2 regions of the Methylosinus sp. is20ea genome follow, and region 1 is predicted to be linked to the other one. Evidence: riboswitches for the same ligand, from Rfam matches in the RefSeq annotation. Region 1 holds a riboswitch; the other holds the start of a gene.
The links. Region 1 has a riboswitch for thiamine pyrophosphate ahead of thiC (phosphomethylpyrimidine synthase ThiC). Riboswitches for the same ligand answer to the same signal wherever they lie in the genome.
Positions count from the first base shown of each region.

Region 2: it holds a riboswitch for thiamine pyrophosphate, as region 1 does, so the genes downstream of both, AC6IY7_RS09840 (FAD-dependent oxidoreductase) here and thiC (phosphomethylpyrimidine synthase ThiC) in region 1, are expected to answer to the same signal.

Region 1 is NZ_AP046088.1:250,038-256,635, reverse strand. It holds gene AC6IY7_RS01285 (OmpP1/FadL family transporter) at 10-1,335, opposite strand; TPP riboswitch at 1,593-1,694, shown strand; gene thiC (phosphomethylpyrimidine synthase ThiC) at 1,770-3,602, shown strand; gene AC6IY7_RS01275 (hypothetical protein) at 3,831-4,073, shown strand; gene mog (molybdopterin adenylyltransferase) at 4,422-4,964, shown strand; gene dapB (4-hydroxy-tetrahydrodipicolinate reductase) at 5,086-5,901, shown strand; gene AC6IY7_RS01260 (2,3-bisphosphoglycerate-dependent phosphoglycerate mutase) at 5,941-6,561, shown strand; gene AC6IY7_RS01255 (alpha-ketoglutarate-dependent dioxygenase AlkB family protein) at 6,594-6,598, shown strand, end outside.
Region 2 is NZ_AP046088.1:2,158,976-2,165,573, reverse strand. It holds gene AC6IY7_RS09865 (quinoprotein relay system zinc metallohydrolase 2) at 1-222, shown strand, start outside; gene AC6IY7_RS09860 (quinoprotein dehydrogenase-associated SoxYZ-like carrier) at 273-1,124, shown strand; gene AC6IY7_RS09855 (thiamine phosphate synthase) at 1,168-1,794, opposite strand; gene AC6IY7_RS09850 (thiazole synthase) at 1,791-2,591, opposite strand; gene thiS (sulfur carrier protein ThiS) at 2,600-2,797, opposite strand; gene AC6IY7_RS09840 (FAD-dependent oxidoreductase) at 2,760-3,779, opposite strand; TPP riboswitch at 3,834-3,978, opposite strand; gene AC6IY7_RS09835 (BolA family protein) at 4,025-4,312, opposite strand; gene AC6IY7_RS09830 (J domain-containing protein) at 4,418-5,023, shown strand; gene cobS (cobaltochelatase subunit CobS) at 5,092-6,090, shown strand; gene trmD (tRNA (guanosine(37)-N1)-methyltransferase TrmD) at 6,206-6,598, opposite strand, start outside.

The DNA of each region.
Region 1 (6,598 bases):
GTCTCGTCCTCAGAGATGGGTCGGGATCAGAGAATTGTCGCCGAGGTCGAATTTATAGGTCCAGCCGACCGAGACCTCGAGGCCGCGCAGCCAGAGATTGACATTGGCGGCCGGATTATAGGCGCCGAAAGGCGTCGCCGCCGTCTGCGGCAGCGCTTCGGGACCACGCACATTGTTCTTGAAGGCGTAGACGACGGCGAGGTCGAGCGTCGAATTCTTGGTGACGGCGTAGCTGAGGCCGCCGCTGATGTGATGCGCGTTGATGATCGGCGCGAGTATGTTCAGCGTCACCGAATTCGTCGGGATCGGGTTGGTCACGTAATGATAGCCGGCGCGCAGCGCAAAGCCCGGATCCACGCGCCATTCGACGCCAAACGACGCCGAATCCGTGTCCTTCCATCCGAAGCCGGGGCCGCCGGCCGAGCCGAGCGACCGAACCAGCACGGGGAAGCTCGAATTGGATACGGTCCCCACGCCCGAATAGAAGATATGGCGCCAGTCCGCCATGACGGTCAGGTCCGGCGTCAGATCATAGGCGACGCCGGCGGTGAGATTGGCCGGAATGTCGAAGCTGCCGCCATCGGCGAAAAGACCCGAATATTTGCGGAAGCGGGTCATGAACATCGGCGTCGAGCCGGCGACGCCGATGCGGAACTGGTCGGTCACGCGCCATTGCAGGCCGAGCCGCACGCCGCCGCCGAACGACCAGTCATATCCATTGTCGGACAGGCTGTACATATCGGACGAATAGGGCGAGAAGGATTTGAGGCCCTGCAGATTGATCCTCTGCACCGCTATGGTGGGCGCGACGCCGATCGCCAGCGCGCCATATTTGCGCGCATAGCCGAAGCTGGTGAAGGCCTGCTCGAGATCGACGCCCGCATAGCCGCCGCCGAAGGGGCCGCCGAACGGCGGGTGGTAATGGCCGAAATCGAAGGAAGTGTCGATGCCGCCATTGGCGTAGGAGGCCGTGCCCCAGGCCGAATCCGCGTCGATCGGCGCGGCGTAGGCGTCATTGGGGATGGGGAAGATCGGCCGCCCGCTGCGGACATCGCCCGGCGCGAGGACCTTGGGCAGGCCGTCCGTCGAATAGCCGCGCTCCGGGAACAGAGCGGTGATGCCCACCTGCATCTGCCGCTCGAGATCGACGAGCCCAGCCGGATTGATCGACAGCGACATGGCGTCCCGCGAATCGGCGACGCCCGCGCCGCCCAGCGCCTTCTGACGCGGGCCATAGCCGATCAGAAAATAGCCGTCCGCGGCGAGCGATGGAGTTGCGAGAGAAACCGTGAGAGCAGCCGCCGAGGCGAAAGTACGCCAGGAATATCCGTTCATTATCTATCGCCCCGCCTCAGATCGGTCGCCGTTCACACGCCATTCAGAAGCACTCGGCAACCCGGCGGCGTTCGTATCTCACGACTCACTCTTACCCAAGAATCTATCAGAGAATCTACCAGAGCGGGCGGCGTGAGACAGCGTTCTCGCTCGGACGCTCGTGAATATTTCCGGCGCTGTCACGTTTTTGCCACAGCGCTCGCACGCCGGGCACGAACGCCGGGCTTGCCGCGATCGGGGGGCGCGGATAACATCCGCCCCTTGGCGAGGGGCGCCTCTCCGATGAGGAGCGGCTGAGAAGCACCCATCGAACCTGATCCGGGTAATGCCGGCGCGAGGGAAGGCCAGAGGGACGCGTCGTCCGATGTTTCGGACGACGTCGCCCGACTTCATCGCCTGCCGCCCATCCATCCTCGAGACAAGGGAGCGCGACGATGAACGTGCAGGACAAACGCCCGACGACTCCCCAGAGCGTGACCACCGGCCCGATCGGCGGGTCGCGTAAGCTCTATGCCTCCCCGCGCGGGCGGGAGGACATTCGCGTCCCCGTGCGCGAGATCGCGCTTCATCCTTCGGCTGGCGAGGCGCCGCTGCGCGTCTATGATCCCTCCGGCCCCTATAGCTGCGCGGAATTCGTCCCGGACCTTTCGGCGGGCTTGCCGGCGGCGCGCCGCTGGCTCGAGAGCCGCGCCGGCCTCGAGGCCTATGACGGCCGTATGGTGAAGCCGGAGGACAATGGCTTCGTCGGCGAGGATCGGCTGGTTCCGCCCTGTCCCGCCCCGCGCGCGATCCGCCGCGCCGCCGGCTCCGCGCCGGTGACGCAGCTCGAATATGCGCGCGCCGGCGTGATCACCGAAGAGATGATCTATGTCGCGCATCGCGAGAATCTCGGCCGCGAGCGCGCCTTCGCGCAGGCGGCGGAGCGGATCGCGGCGGGGGAGAGCTTCGGCGCGGAGATTCCGGCTTTCGCGACGCCGGAATTCGTGCGCGACGAGATCGCCCGCGGGCGCGCCATCATCCCCGCCAACATCAATCATCCGGAAGCCGAGCCGATGATCATCGGCCGCAATTTCCTGGTGAAGGTCAACGCCAATATCGGCAATTCGGCCATCACCTCCTCGGTCGCGGAGGAGGTGGAGAAAATGGTGTGGGCGATCCGCTGGGGCGCCGATACGGTGATGGATCTCTCCACCGGGCGCAATATTCACAATATTCGCGACTGGATCATCCGCAATGCGCCCGTTCCGATCGGCACGGTGCCGATCTATCAGGCGCTCGAGAAGGTCGGCGGCGACGCGACAAAGCTCGATTGGGAGGTGTTCAAGGACACGCTGATCGAGCAGGCGGAGCAGGGCGTCGATTACTTCACCATTCATGCGGGCGTGCGCCTCGCCCATGTGCCGCTCACCGCGGAGAGAGTCACCGGCATCGTCTCACGCGGCGGCTCGATCATGGCGCGCTGGTGCCTCTCGCGACACAGCGAGAGCTTTCTCTACGAGCGCTTCGACGAGATCTGCGACATCATGCGGCGCTATGACGTGTCCTTCTCGCTCGGCGATGGATTGCGTCCGGGCTGCAGCGCCGACGCCAATGACGCGGCGCAATTCGCCGAGCTCGAGACGCTCGGCGAATTGACGAAAATCGCCTGGGACAAGGGCTGCCAGGTGATGATCGAAGGCCCCGGCCATGTGCCGATGCACAAGATCAAAGTGAATATGGAAAAGCAGCTGCGCGATTGCGGCGAGGCGCCCTTCTATACGCTGGGCCCGCTCGTCACCGACATAGCGCCCGGCTATGATCACATCACCTCGGCCATCGGCGCCGCGATGATCGGCTGGTTCGGCACGGCGATGCTCTGCTATGTGACGCCCAAGGAGCATCTCGGCCTGCCGGATCGCGAGGATGTGAAGACCGGCGTCATCACCTATCGCATCGCAGCGCATGCCGCCGATCTCGCCAAGGGCCATCCCGCAGCGCAAGAGCGCGACGACGCGATGAGCAGAGCGCGTTTCGATTTCCGCTGGGAGGATCAGTTCGACATCGGCCTCGATCCCGATACCGCGCGCCGCTATCACGACGAGACGCTGCCCAAGGAGGCGCATAAGGTCGCGCATTTCTGCTCCATGTGCGGGCCGAAATTCTGCTCCATGCAGATCACGCGCGACCTGCGTGAGGAGGCGACGGCGATCGCCGAACGCGACAAGGGCTTTGCGGAGAAGAGCGCGGAGTTCCTGGAGAAAGGCGCGAAAATCTACGTCGCCGAGTGAGCGGCGCGCGCGGCCGCGCTCGTCTTTGCGCGGCCGGTCGGGAAACGGTCTTTTACTGCGGCGCAGCAAGACCTTACGCGGCATGAATTTTGCCGTTGGCGCCCTCGACAACAAAATGTCACTTACATTGACAGCCGCAGCAAAAACAGCCTATTTGCGCGTGGGACGAAGCGCCCTGGACAAAAATACGGGACTATGATCCCGGGTTCACAAAGAGGGAAACGGCAAATGAACTTTCGCGCCATTATGACGGCCGCGGCTCTGTCGATCGGCATGATCGGTCCGTCTTTCGCGGGATGCGACACCAAGGATGAAGACAAGCAGGGCGTCTGCGTCGACAAGTGCTACTTCGAGTACATCTCCGTCAAGAATCGCTTCTCGTCGACTCCCGAGTCCATCGAGAAGGCCAAGGAGGCGAAGGGCGCCTGCTATCAGAAGTGCGGCTGCGAGCCGGCTTCGGTGAAGGAATAATCTTTTCGGACCGACGCGAACCCGGTGGGAGAGACTCCCGCTTTCGCGATCGTGACGCCGCCGCCGGGCGCGCGATATTTCGCGCGCCCTGGAGGGCTCCGCATCGACGGGGCTGCGAGCCGGCAGCGTTCGAATTTCATACAGTCGTAGCGTGATCGATCCATCGCCGATGGGCAAAATGATTTCGATCGACGAGTCAATTCGAGCGCCGTTCCACGGGCCGCCGGCGCGATCGTGAATTGTCACGCGATTGGGCGGGCTGTCCTTGCGCGCCGGCCGATTCCCTGTTGCGATCTGCGTCATTAGCTTTCGGTTGTCTCACGCCTCGGACCCGCTATTGTGCGGGGCATGATCGAGAAACAGAAAGCCGTCATCGGCGTCGTCACGGCCTCCGACCGCGCCAGCGCCGGCGTCTATGAGGACATCAGCGGACCCGCCATCGCCGCCTATTTCGAGAAGGTGCTGACGACGCCCTTCCGCATCGAGCGGCGCCTCATTCCCGATGGTTTCGAGAGCGTGCGCGACACGCTCATCGATCTCGCCGATAATATCGGCTGCGATCTCGTCGTCACCACGGGCGGGACGGGGCCGTCGCCGCGCGATCTGACCCCCGAGGCGACGCTCGCCGCCGCGCCGCGTGAATTGCCCGGCTTCGGCGAGCTGATGCGCAAAGTGTCGCTGGCGCAGACGCCGACGGCGATATTGTCGCGGCAATTGGCCGCTCATCGCGGCAAATGTCTCGTCATCAACCTGCCCGGAAAGCCTGCCGCCATCGAGCTCTGCCTCGACGCGGTGATGCCGGCCGTGCCCTATTGTCTCGATCTCATCGGCGCCGCCTATATAGAGACCGATCCGGCGCGCGTCGCGGCGTTTCGTCCCAAAGGCAAATAGCCGCCCGATCGGGCAGGGCGTCTCCCCTTCTCATTCGCGCATCGGGGCTGTATAGACTGGCCGCCGGCCTGCGTGAGGCGGCGTGAATCTTGTTGGGGGCGAGCGTTATGAGCCGAGCGTTATGAGCGATGTGCGGCTGGTCGTCGTCGGCGCCGCCGGCCGCATGGGCCGGATGCTGATCGCCGCGGTGGGCGAGACGAAAGGCGTCGTGCTGACCGGAGCGGTCGCCTCGGCCGATTCGCCCGTCCTCGGCGAGGACGCCGGCATGCTGATCGGGCGTCCCGCCAATGGCGTGCGCCTTTCCGCCGATGCGGCGGCCGCGCTGGCGACGGCCGATGTGGCCATTGATTTTTCCACGCCGGCGACGACCGTGACGCTGGCCGGGCTCGCCGCGGCGGCCGGGGTCGCGCATGTCATCGGCACGACCGGATTCTCGGGCGAGGATCTCGCCGCTCTCGCGGCGGCGGCCGAGCGCGTCCCTGTGGTGCGCTCCGGCAATATGAGCCTCGGCGTCAATCTTCTCGCCGTTCTGGTGGAGCGCGCCGCAAAGGCGCTCGGCCCCGCCTGGGACATAGAGATCGTCGAGATGCATCATCGCATGAAGGTGGACGCCCCCTCCGGCACGGCGCTGCTGCTGGGCGAGGCGGCGGCGCGGGGGCGGGAGATCGCGCTCGGCGAGCACAGCGCCCGCGCCCGCGACGGGCTCACCGGCGCGCGGCGGGAGGGCGACATAGGCTTCGCCTCGCTGCGCGGCGGCACGGTGGTCGGCGAGCATTCGGTGATTTTCGCCGGGGCGGGGGAGCGCATCGAGCTCGCCCATCGCGCCGAGGATCGCGGCATTTTCGCGCGGGGCGCCATCGCCGCCGCTATTTGGACGCGAGGCCGGCCGCCCGGCCTCTATTCTATGGCCGATGTGCTCGGCCTCGCCGGCGCCTGAGCGCGCGCCGCATCGTTCGATTCGAGGGACATAGTTCGCATGGACCGCATTCTCGTCCTCCTCCGCCATGGCGAAAGCGAGTGGAACGCCAAGAACCTGTTCACGGGCTGGAAGAACCCCGATCTGACGCCCAAGGGGATCGAGGAGGCGCGCCGCGCCGGACGCGAGCTGAAGCGTATCGATCTGCGCTTCAACATCGGCTTCACCTCGCTGCTGCTGCGCGCCCAGCACACGCTCGATCTCACCTTTCAGGAGCTCGGGCAGAAAGATGTGCCCGTCATCCGCAGCCGCGCGCTCAACGAGCGGCACTACGGCGACCTCTCCGGCCTCAACAAGGACGAGGCGCGCCAGCAATGGGGCGAGGAGCAGGTGCGGCTGTGGCGGCGCTCCTATGATGTCGCGCCCCCCGGTGGCGAGAGCCTCAAGGATACGGTGGCGCGCGTGCTGCCCTTCTATTGCCAGGAGATTTTGCCGCGCGCCCTGCGTGGCGAGCGCGTTCTGGTCGCCGCCCATGGCAATTCGCTGCGGGCGCTGGCCATGGTGCTCGATCGGCTGACGCCCGAATCGGTGTCCTCGCTCGAGATCGCCACCGGCGTGCCGATCGTCTACCGGCTCAATTCCGATTCGACCGTCGCCGCCAAGGACGTGCTCGACCGGTGACGAGCGGCCGCTCCCCGCGGGACGGAGCGACAATGTC
Region 2 (6,598 bases), 1.9 Mb from region 1:
GGGCCGGCGGTCGCTCCCTGGCCACAGGCGCTCGACGCGCAAAAGGCCTATCTCGACCACCTCACCCGCGATCTGCGCGCCGATATCGCCAAAGGGGCGACGCTCGCCGATTCGGCGAAGACGGCCGGTCGCGGCGAGCGGCCCAATTGGCTGCTCTTCGACGATTATCACGCCCGCAACGCCACGGCCGGTTTCGCCGAGCTCGAATGGGAGACCCCTTGAGCCCGCCGCGCAGAGAGAGCTATGCTTTTAAAAAAGCCGGAGGACCACAGATGAGCCCATGGACCGCGAGCCTTCAGGCTCGCAAGAAGCAGAGCGAAAGCGAGCCTGAAGGCTCGCGGTCCGGTCTCCTTCGTCTCGCGACCGCGGCGGCCCTCTGCCTCTCGGCCGGCGTGGCGCTTGCGCAGGAGCCCAAGATCGATCCCTGGCCGGGCCTCGTCACCGATATTTTCCAGAACCGCGCAATAACGCCGCATGAGGGCGTGGTGGCGCTCGATGCGCCGAAGCGGGCCGAGGACGCCGCCATCGTGCCGATGACGATCTCCCTCGTCGCGCCGGCATTGCGCGCGGCGACGCTGGTCATCGACGAGAATCCCATGCCCATGGCGGCGGCCTTCTCCTTCGGCGAGGGCGCCGGCGTCGTGAAGATCGAGACGCGCGTGCGCGTGAATTCCTACACCAATGTGCATGTCGTCGGCCAAACGGCGGATGGCGCGCTGCATTCGGTGGTGAAATTCGTGAAGGCCTCGGGCGGCTGCTCGGCGCCGGCGATCAAGGACCAGGACGAGGCGAGCGCCAATCTCGGCAAGATGAAATATCGGGAGTTCACGAGCGAGAACCCCACGCTGCGCGAGGCGCAGATCATGATCCGCCATCCCAATAATTCCGGGATGCAAATGGACCCGCTCACCCGCGCCTATATTCCCGCCCATTATGTCGACAAGGTCGAGGTGCGGCAGGGCGAGGCGCTGATCTTCTCCATGGAGGGCGGAATTTCCCTGTCGGAGGATCCGAGCTTCCGCTTCGTCTACAAGCCCAATGGCGCCAAGACGATCCGCGTCGAGGCGCATGACAATGAGGGCGGCGTCTTCAAAGGGGAGTGGCCGATCGGCGGGGCGTCGTGAGGGAAGCGAGTAGCGAGTAGCGAGTAGTTCTTCTCGCTATTCGCTACTCGCTACTCGCTATTCGCTCCCGCGTCGCCGCGACCCATTCGCGGGCGCGCGCCTCGGGGTCCGCGGCGCGCAGCACGTCGGTGACGACGCAGGCGCTGTCGGCGCCCGCGGCCAGAGCGGCGCGGGCCCGCTCCGGCGTCAGCCCGCCGATGGCGACGAGTGGAATCTCGCCGACGCGGCGTTTCCAGACGCCGACCTTCTCGAGGCCCTGCGGCGCGAAGGCCATTTGCTTCAGCAGCGTCGGATAGATCGGCCCCAGGGCGACATAATCGGGGACGAGAGCCAGCGCCCGCTCGAGCTCGGCCTCGTTATGGGTGCTGACGCCGAGCCTAATTCCCTGCGCTCTGATCGCGGCGATGTCGGCGGTGTCGAGATCGCCCTGGCCGAGATGCACGAAATCGCAAGCCAGCTCGATGGCGAGCCGCCAATGATCATTGACGACGAGCTGCGCGCCATAGGCCGCGCAGAGATCGCGGGCGCAGGCGATCTCCTCGCGCAGCGTCGCCTCGTCGCGATCCTTGACGCGCAATTGCACGAGCCGCACGCCCTGCGGCAGCAACCGCGGTAGCCAATCGACGGCGTCGACGATGAGATAGAAGGGGTCGAGCAAGAGCGCGCTCACGCCTTGCGCCCGTCGTCGAAGGCGCGGCCGAGCACAGGCGTCGACGGCGCCGCCATGTCGCGCGGCTCGATGAGACCGGCGAGATAGGCCGCGCGGCCGGCCTCGATGGCGAGCGCGAAGGCCCGCGCCATAGAGGCCGGATCGCGCGCGCCGGCGACCGCTGTGTTGAGCAGAGCGCCGTCGAAGCCGAGCTCCATGACGGCGGCGGCCTGCGAGGGCGCGCCGAGGCCGGCGTCGACGATGAGCGGCGTGCCCGGAAAATGCGCGCGCAGCGCCCGCAGGCCGAAGAGATTATTGATCCCGCGAGCGGAGCCGATGGGCGCCGCCCAGGGCATCAGCACGCGGCAACCGGCGTCGAGCAGCCTGTCCGCCACGACGAGATCCTCGGTCGTATAGGGAAAGACGCAAAAGCCGTCGTCGCAGAGAATGCGCGCCGCCTCGACGAGGCCGAACACATCGGGTTGGAGCGTGTCCTCCTCGCCGATGACCTCGAGCTTGATCCAATTGGTTCCGAACAGCTCGCGCGCCATTTGCGCGGTGGCGACGGCCTCCTTGGCGGTGCGGCAGCCGGCGGTGTTGGGCAGCACGCGCACGCCGATCTCGCGAATGAGGCTCCAGAAGCTCTCGCCCGCCCGCGAGCCGCCGGCCTCCCGCCGCAGCGAGACGGTGACGATCTCCACGCCCGCGGCGCGGATCGCCTCGGCGAGGATAGCGGGCGAAGGATAGCGCGCCGTGCCGAGCAGGAAACGGGAGGACAGTCTCGCATCATAGACGACGAGGTCGTCGGGCTTGCTCATCCGAATATTCACCCTCCCTGCCGTGGCGTGACGATCTCGACCGTATCGTCTTCGACCAAAGGTGTCTCGCCGCGGTCCTTGCTGCGCACGAATTCCTGATTCACGGCCGTGGCGACAGTCTGATCGCCGAAGCCCAATTCGTCGATGAGCCGCTCGAGCGTGGGCGCCTCAACCTCGAGCGTCTGCCCATTCACCCTGATCCGCATTCATGACCTCCGGGAAGACCTCGCCCGTGAAGAGAAAACGCGCGACGCGACGCGCCAGCGCCGGCGCCAGCAGAAAGCCGTGCCGATAGAGGCCGTTGACATAGAGCGCGCGGCCCCGGCGCGTGATGCGCGGCAGATTGTCGGGGAAAGCCGGCCGCACATCCGAGCCCGTCTCGACGATCTCCGCCTCCGCGAAAGCGGGATGGATCGCGAAAGCCGAATTGATGAGCTCCACGATGGAGCGCGCGGTGACGCGGGAGCGCTCCTCATTCTCGATCATCGTCGCGCCGACCATGAACACCCCCTCCCCTCGCGGGACGACATAGACCGGATGGCGCGGATGCAACATGCGCACGGGACGGGACAATTGGATCTCCTCGCTGCGCAGCACCAGCATCTCGCCCTTGACGCCGCGCAGTTCCGGCAGCTCGCCGCGCGCGGAAAAGCCGCGGCAGTCGATGGTCCAATCGGCCCGCGGCGCCGATTCGGCGCAGAGCCGGACTCGGACATTGTCCATTGTCTGAAGCCGCTCGAACAGCGCCCGCATCGCCGCACGCGGCTCGAGATGCGCCTCCTCGCGAAAATAGAGGCCGCCCGAAAAGCGCCCGGCCAGCGCCGGCTCGAGAGTGGCGAGGCCGTCCTCGTCCAGCCGCTCGAAACGGCGGGTGCGCCGCGCGAAATCGGTGAGCTCGGCGCGATCGCGCGGCGGCGCGACGACGAGGCTGCCGGCGATGGTCGCGACGGGAATATCCTGCGTCCAGAAGGCGAGCGCCTCCTCGCCGAGCTCGGCGACGATGGGCTCGGCGCTCTGCAATTCGCACCAGGGCGCGATCATGCCGCCGGCGTAATAGGAACAGCCGCGCCCCGGCCCCACAGCTTTTTCGATCAGCTCGACCTCGGCGCCGAAGGGCGCGCCGGCGCGGGCGATCTCGAAAGCCGCGGTCAGGCCGGCCACCCCGGCGCCGATCACGCAGATCAGCATCGGCGCGGCTCGGCGACGCGAGGCGAGCGGCCGAGAGCGCCTCGGCCGAGCGAAAACAGGAACATGCGACCTCCCTACGCCAGCGCGAACTGGATCAGGTTCGAAGGGTCGCCGAGCCGCTTGTTCTAAAGCTATTCGGCCTCTCAGCCTCTCGCCGCGCGCCGAGCGCGCCGGCGGCGAGGCTCCCCCGGGCGGAGCCGAGAGTCGCGCAGGAGCGGCGACGCGTCAAGCGTCGCCGCGCGCCCCTACTCCTGCGGGGCGCGAGCGGTGATCGCCAGGGCGTGAACGCGGCCGGCCAGCTCCTCGGCGAGCAGCGTGTTGACAATTCTGTGCCGCTCGACCAGCTTCTTGCCGGCGAAAGCCTCGCTCACCACCTCGATGCGAAAATGGCTTTCGCCATCCTGATGATGGCCGCCGTGACCGGCGTGCTTGTCCGACTCGTCGATCACCTTCAAGGTGAGCGGCGCGAGCCCTTCGGTCAGTTTCGATCTTATGCTTGCCTGGACGGCGCCGATATTGCCTTGTGCGGCCATAGTGGAATCCTCCTCGTCCCCGCCACCCAAGCAAAATTCCCGCCGAATGAAATTGGCGTCGGGTTCCGCTTGCAGCCGGCGGCCAGTCTACCATAATGCAGCGCCATGGATTTGAATTCGCCCCTCTTCGATCGTATCCGCGTGAAGCCCGAGCAGAGGCAGGAGCGCCGCGAGACCCGTTTTCGCTGCGACGCCCCGGGCTGCGAGGCGGAGGGGGCCCATCGCGCGCCCATGGGCCGGCTGCGCGAGGGACAATATTTCTGCTTCTGCCTGGAGCACGTGCGGGAATACAATAACTCCTACAATTACTTCAACGGCATGAGCGATGAGGACGTCGCCCGCTATCTGAAGGACGCCACCACCGGCCATCGCCCCACATGGTCGATGGGCGTGAAGCGCGGACAGGCGGCGTTCCGCGAGGACCCGCTGCGGGCCGAGAATTTGGCCGATCCGCTGGGCCTCTACCGGCAGAAGGCGCATCGCGGACGACCGCAGGCGGAGGCCGCCCCGCGCTATTCGGCCGTGACGATCAAGGCGCTGAACGCGCTCGGCCTCGACGAGACCGCCGGTGCGGAAGCGATCAAGACGCGCTATAAGGAACTCGTCAAACGTCACCATCCAGACGCCAATGGCGGAGATCGCTCCTGCGAGGAAAGACTGCGGGAGATCATTCACGCGTATAAGACGCTGCGAGCGGCCAAGCTCGTTTGAACAAGCTCGTTTGACCAGGCCTTGCCGGCGCGAATGTCGCGAGCGCGCGTCGGCGAAACGGAGGATCAATGTCAACCCCAAGCGACAAAGCGGCCGGGTCCGCGCCCCTGCCGGACCTAAAAGTCTCCGTGCGCCAGCTGTTCGGCATCGACTCCGATCTCGAGGTTCCCGCCTATTCCGAGCGGAGCGAGCATGTTCCGGACAAGGACCCCGACTATCTCTTCGACCGCGAGACGACGCTCGCCATTCTCGCCGGTTTCGCCCGCAACCGCCGTGTGATGGTCACGGGCTATCATGGCACCGGCAAATCCACCCATATCGAGCAGGTCGCCGCCCGCCTCAACTGGCCCTGCGTGCGCGTCAATCTCGACAGCCATGTCTCGCGCATCGATCTCGTCGGCAAGGACGCGATCGTGCTGAAGGACGGCAAGCAGGTCACCGAGTTCCGCGACGGCATTCTGCCCTGGGCGCTCCAGCACAATATCGCGCTCTGCTTCGACGAATATGACGCCGGCCGCCCGGATGTGATGTTCGTCATTCAGCGCGTGCTGGAAGTCTCCGGCCGGCTGACGCTGCTCGATCAGAACCGCGTCATCCGCCCGCATCCGGCCTTCCGCCTGTTCGCCACCGCCAACACGGTCGGCCTCGGCGACACATCCGGCCTCTATCACGGCACGCAGCAGATCAATCAGGGCCAGATGGACCGCTGGTCGATCGTCTCGACGCTCAATTATCTGCCGCATGACGCCGAGACCAATATCGTGCTCGCCAAGGTGAAGAGCTTCAATGCGACCAAGGAAGGCCGCGACGCCGTCAATAAGATGGTGCGCGTCGCCGATCTTTCGCGCAACGCCTTCATGTCCGGCGATCTCTCGACGGTGATGAGCCCGCGCACGGTCATCACCTGGGCGGAGAATTCGGAGATTTTCGGCGATGTCGGCTTCGCCTTCCGGCTCACCTTCCTGAACAAATGCGACGAGCTCGAGCGTCCGCTGGTCGCCGAATTCTATCAGCGCTGCTTCGGCAAGGAATTGCCCGAGAGCGCGGTGAATGTGGTGATGTCCTGAACGCTTTTCCGTCATCGCGAGGAGCGTAGCGACGAAGCGATCCAGAGCCGCGCCGCGGCTCTGGATCGCTTCGCTCGGCTCGCAATGACGAAAAAATCATCGCGCCCGATCACGCTCAGCGCTTTTTGTTCTCGTCCCGCTCGTTTCCATCGCGCGCCAGCATATCCGGCCGCCTCGCGCGCGTCAGCTCGACGGCGCGCTCATGGCGCCAGCGCGCGATTTTGGCGTGATCGCCGCAGAGCAGAATGTCGGGAATCGCACGGCCCTCGAAATCGCGCGGCCGCGTATATTGTGGATATTCGAGCAGGCCCGACTCGAAGCTCTCCTCTTCGCCCGAGGCGGTCTCTCCCATAATGCCGGGCAGGAGCCGCACGCAGGCGTCGATAACCGCCATCGCCGCGATCTCGCCGCCCGAGAGCACATAATCGCCGATCGAAACCTCCTCCAGCGCGCGCGCCTCGATGATGCGTTCATCGACGCCCTCGAAACGCCCGCAGAGAATGACCGC